Regions from separate parts of the Bacillus sp. KH172YL63 genome, predicted to be linked through region 2. Evidence: a T-box and tRNA genes for the amino acid it is inferred to sense, from the RefSeq annotation. Region 2 holds a T-box; the other holds one or more tRNA genes.
What was found. A T-box is a leader RNA that pairs with one kind of tRNA and senses whether it is charged. The one in region 2 lies ahead of alaS (alanine--tRNA ligase), so its partner is inferred to be a tRNA-Ala.

Region 1 (2,476 bases), 1.3 Mb from region 2:
CGGGGGCCCGCACAAGCGGTGGAGCATGTGGTTTAATTCGATGCAACGCGAAGAACCTTACCTGGTCTTGACATCCTCTGACAACCCTAGAGATAGGGCTTTCCTTCGGGGACAGAGTACAGGTGCTGCATGGCTGTCGTCAGCTCGTGTCGTGAGATGTTGGGTTAAGTCCCGCAACGAGCGCAACCCTTGATCTTAGTTGCCAGCATTCAGTTGGGAACTCTAGGATGACTGCCGGTGACAAACCGGAGGAAGGTGGGGATGACGTCAAATCATCATGCCTTATGACCAGGGCTACACGTGCTACAATGGACGGTACAGGGCTGCAAGACCGCGAGGTTTAGCCAATCCCATAAAACCGTTCTCAGTTCGGATTGCAGGCTGCAACTCGACCTGCATGAAGTAGGAATCGCTAGTAATCGCGGATCAGAATGCCGCGGTGAATACGTTCCCGGGCCTTGTACACACCGCCCGTCACACCATGAGAGTTTGTAACACCCGAAGTCGGTGAGGTAACCTTTGGAGCCAGCCGCCTAAGGTGGGACAGATGACTGGGGTGAAGTCGTAACAAGGTAGCCGTAGGGGAACCTGCGGCTGGATCACCTCCTTTCTAAGGAAGATTTAACTAAAACGTTTGACAGTCGAAGTTTTGTTCAGTTTTGATGGTTCAATCATCAAAAACAATGATAAGCACGCCTTATCATTCATCTTTATGGGATATGGGCCTATAGCTCAGCTGGTTAGAGCGCACGCCTGATAAGCGTGAGGTCGGTGGTTCGAGTCCACTTAGGCCCACCATATTCTTCCCTTTAGGGGCCATAGCTCAGTTGGTAGAGCGCCTGCCTTGCACGCAGGAGGTCAGCGGTTCGATCCCGCTAGGCTCCACCAAAGATTTTTGCGTAAGCAAAATATCTAACCATATTGTCTCTTCTGAGACACATTTGTTCTTTGAAAACTAGATAAAGATAAATTGATAGTCAAGAAATTACCGAGTATCGCCATTTTAGGTTTTAAACCTTATGTAACAACCAATTCGGTTAAGTTATGAAGGGCGCACGGTGGATGCCTTGGCACTAGGAGCCGACGAAGGACGGGACTAACACCGATATGCTTTGGGGAGCTGTAAGTGAGCTTTGATCCAGAGATTTCGAATGGGGAACCCATTGTTCGTAATGGAACAATATCCATACTTGAATACATAGAGTATGGAAGGCAGACCAGGAACTGAAACATCTAAGTACCTGGAGGAAGAGAAAGCAATTGCGATTCCCTGAGTAGCGGCGAGCGAAACGGGATGTAGCCCAAACCAAGAGGCTTGCCTCTTGGGGTTGTAGAACACTCTATACGGAGTTACAAAGGAATGGGGTAGACGAAGAAGTCTGGAAAGACTCGTCAAAGAAGGTAACAACCCTGTAGTCGAAACGTCATTCCCTCTTGAGTGGATCCTGAGTACGGCGGAACACGAGAAATTCCGTCGGAATCTGGGAGGACCATCCTCCAAGGCTAAATACTCCCTAGTGACCGATAGTGAACCAGTACCGTGAGGGAAAGGCGAAAAGCACCCGGAAGGGGGAGTGAAATAGAACCTGAAACCGTGTGCGTACAAGCAGTCAGGAGCCCGTTAACGGGTGATGGCGTACCTTTGTATAATGAACCGGCGAGTTACGATCCCATGCAAGGTTAAGTTGATAAGACGGGGAGCCGCAGGGAAACCGAGTCTTAATAGGGCGAATTGAGTATGTGGTCGTAGACCCGAAACCAGGTGATCTACCCATGTCCAGGATGAAGTTCAGGTAACACTGAATGGAGGTCCGAACCCACGCACGTTGAAAAGTGCGGGGATGAGGTGTGGGTAGCGGAGAAATTCAATCGAACTTGGAGATAGCTGGTTCTCCCCGAAATAGCTTTAGGGCTAGCCTCATGTGTAAGAGTCTTGGAGGTAGAGCACTGTTTCGGCTAGGGGCCCTCATCGGGTTACCGAATTCAGACAAACTCCGAATGCCAAAGACTTATCCATGGGAGTCAGACTGCGAGTGATAAGATCCGTAGTCGAGAGGGAAACAACCCAGACCGCCAGCTAAGGTCCCAAAGTATACGTTAAGTGGAAAAGGATGTGGAGTTGCTTAGACAACCAGGAGGTTGGCTTAGAAGCAGCCATCCTTTAAAGAAAGCGTAATAGCTCACTAGTCGAGTCGACCCGCGCGGAAAATGTACCGGGGCTAAACGTATCACCGAAGCTGCGGATTGACACCTTTAGGTGTCAAGTGGTAGGGGAGCGTTCTAAGGACTGCGAAGCTAGACCGTAAGGACTGGTGGAGTGCTTAGAAGTGAGAATGCCGGTATGAGTAGCGAAAGATGGGTGAGAATCCCATCCACCGAATGCCTAAGGTTTCTGAGGAAGGCTCGTCCGCTCAGGGTTAGTCAGGACCTAAGTCGAGGCCGAAAGGCGTAGTCGATGGACAACAGGTTGATATTC
Region 2 (2,476 bases):
AATCACTCCCCCATGAATAAAACCACCATCCACCTTCGAACAATAGAAGGAAAGGAGGTGTTCAACATGGAGAAGAGGTCGTATACCAAATGGATCTACAGGCTGTCCTTTGCACTTATCACTGCATTATTTCTTTATATCCTGTATTTATTGAGGCCTGTCTGGCATCCGGTTTTGGTGGTAATTTTCTTTTCACTGCTTCCTTTTCTGATCGGGGCTTTCATTGCCTATCTGCTTCACCCTGTTGTGGAGAAGCTGCATGAAGCGGGTATTCACCGTGGGATAGCGATCATGCTCATTTACCTCCTGTTCTTCGGGGGAATCGGCTATGGGATTTACAAAGGAACGCCTGCGATCATCCATCAGCTGAAGGATTTATCAGAGAACGCTCCGCTCTTCACGAAGCAATACCAGGGCTGGCTGAAGGTGGTGCAGAGTGAGACGTCGACTTGGCCGGACGGGATACAGGATCAGCTGGAGGAAAGGATAGACGGACTGGAGGCATGGGTGACGGGTCTAGTCACCGTTGTTCTTGCAACGGTCATGAAATTCATGAACAGCCTTCTCCTGGTCGCGATCATTCCTTTCGTCTCGTTTTATTTATTGAAAGACATCACCAAGGTGAAAGCTTTTCTGTGGCGGCTCACCCCGAAGAAGTGGCGGAAGAGTGCGATTTCGTTTTCCAGGGATGTGGATGAATCCCTCGGAGGCTACATCCGGGGGCAGCTGTTGGTGTGTTTGATCATCGGTGGGCTTTCTGCAGGGACCCTGTGGCTGATCGGCATGAAATACCCTTTGATCCTTGGATTGATCATCGGTGTGACGAATGTGATCCCGTATTTTGGGCCGATCATCGGGGCAGTCCCGGCGGTGCTTGTGGCAAGTACGATTTCATTGGATATGGTGATGTATGTTGTCATCATGGTGGTTGTTCTTCAATTTTTGGAAGGGAATATCCTGTCTCCCCTCATAGTGGGGAAAAGTCTTCATATGCACCCCCTGTTCATCATGGCTGCCCTTATCCTGGGCGGGGAAGTCGGAGGGGTGATCGGGATGATTGTGGCTGTGCCCATTCTAGCGGTCGTGAAGGTGGCCATATTGCACGGGCGAACCCATTTTCTCACAGCCAGACAAGAAGATTCATGAGAAAATGCCAATCAACATTGACAAATACAATGAATATTTCTATAATCCAACTTATACAAGTAATCGTATAGCATGAAAGCTATGAAGGATCGAGTAGGGTATAGTCCATTTTTTAGAGAGAAGTCCCCCCGGGCTGAAAGGGATTTTAAATGAAGGGTATCCGAATGCTAATCCTGAGTGCAGGTAAAGCCTGCCGTTGAACCGCGTTAAGGTGTTTTGAGGGATGAATGGACCGTACGCGGTTTATTCATAACCAGGGTGGTACCGCGAGAGCAGCTCTCGTCCCTGTATTGGGATGAGGGCTTTTTTGTATTCATTTTTAACATTACATACCTAAGGAGGAAGCTTCACATGAACAAATTAACAGGCGCAGAAATTCGTCAGAAGTTTTTAGATTTCTTTCAGGAAAAAGGGCATGGTGTCGAGCCGAGTGCTTCATTGGTTCCCCATGAAGATCCGTCCCTTCTATGGATCAACAGTGGTGTTGCCACATTAAAGAAATATTTTGATGGCCGTGTCATTCCGCAAAATCCAAGAATCGTCAATGCACAGAAATCGATTCGTACAAATGATATTGAGAATGTCGGGAAAACAGCCCGTCATCATACGTTCTTCGAAATGCTTGGGAATTTCTCAATCGGGGACTATTTCAAAGTAGAAGCGATTGAATGGGCGTGGGAATTTTTGACTGATGAAAAATGGGTTGGTTTCGATCCTGAAAAGCTGTCTGTCACGATTCACCCTGAAGATCATGAAGCATTTGATATTTGGAACAAAAAAGTGGGTGTACCTGCTGAACGCATCATCCGCATCGAAGGGAACTTCTGGGATATCGGTGAAGGACCAAGCGGACCGAATACGGAAATCTTCTACGATCGCGGACCTGAGTACGGTGACAATCCGGAAGATCCGGAACTATACCCAGGGGGGGAAAATGACCGCTACCTGGAAGTATGGAATCTTGTGTTCTCGCAATTCAACCATAATCCTGATGGGACATACACGCCGCTTCCTAAGAAGAACATCGATACAGGGATGGGCCTAGAGCGTATGGCCTGTGTCGTTCAGGAAGTGCCAACCAACTTCGACACAGACTTATTCATGCCGATCATTTCAGCAACAGAAGAGATTTCCGGTAAAGAATATGGGAAAGGAATGGAGTCCGATGTCGCGTTCAAGGTGATTGCCGACCATATCCGTACGGTTTCCTTTGCCATCGGTGACGGTGCCCTGCCATCCAACGAAGGACGTGGATATGTATTGAGAAGATTGCTTCGTCGTGCCGTTCGTTTCGCAAAGCAAATCGGCATCAATCGTCCGTTCATGTACG

Region 1: it encodes a tRNA-Ala, which carries the amino acid that the T-box ahead of alaS (alanine--tRNA ligase) is inferred to sense. The anticodon was not compared.

The regions. Positions count from the first base shown of each region.
Region 1 is NZ_AP022842.1:37,550-40,025, forward strand. It holds rRNA gene KH172YL63_RS00185 (16S ribosomal RNA) at 1-610, shown strand, start outside; tRNA gene KH172YL63_RS00190 (tRNA-Ile) at 722-798, shown strand; tRNA gene KH172YL63_RS00195 (tRNA-Ala) at 813-888, shown strand; rRNA gene KH172YL63_RS00200 (23S ribosomal RNA) at 1,036-2,476, shown strand, end outside.
Region 2 is NZ_AP022842.1:2,995,605-2,998,080, reverse strand. It holds gene KH172YL63_RS15410 (AI-2E family transporter) at 67-1,146, shown strand; T-box leader at 1,219-1,436, shown strand; gene alaS (alanine--tRNA ligase) at 1,498-2,476, shown strand, end outside.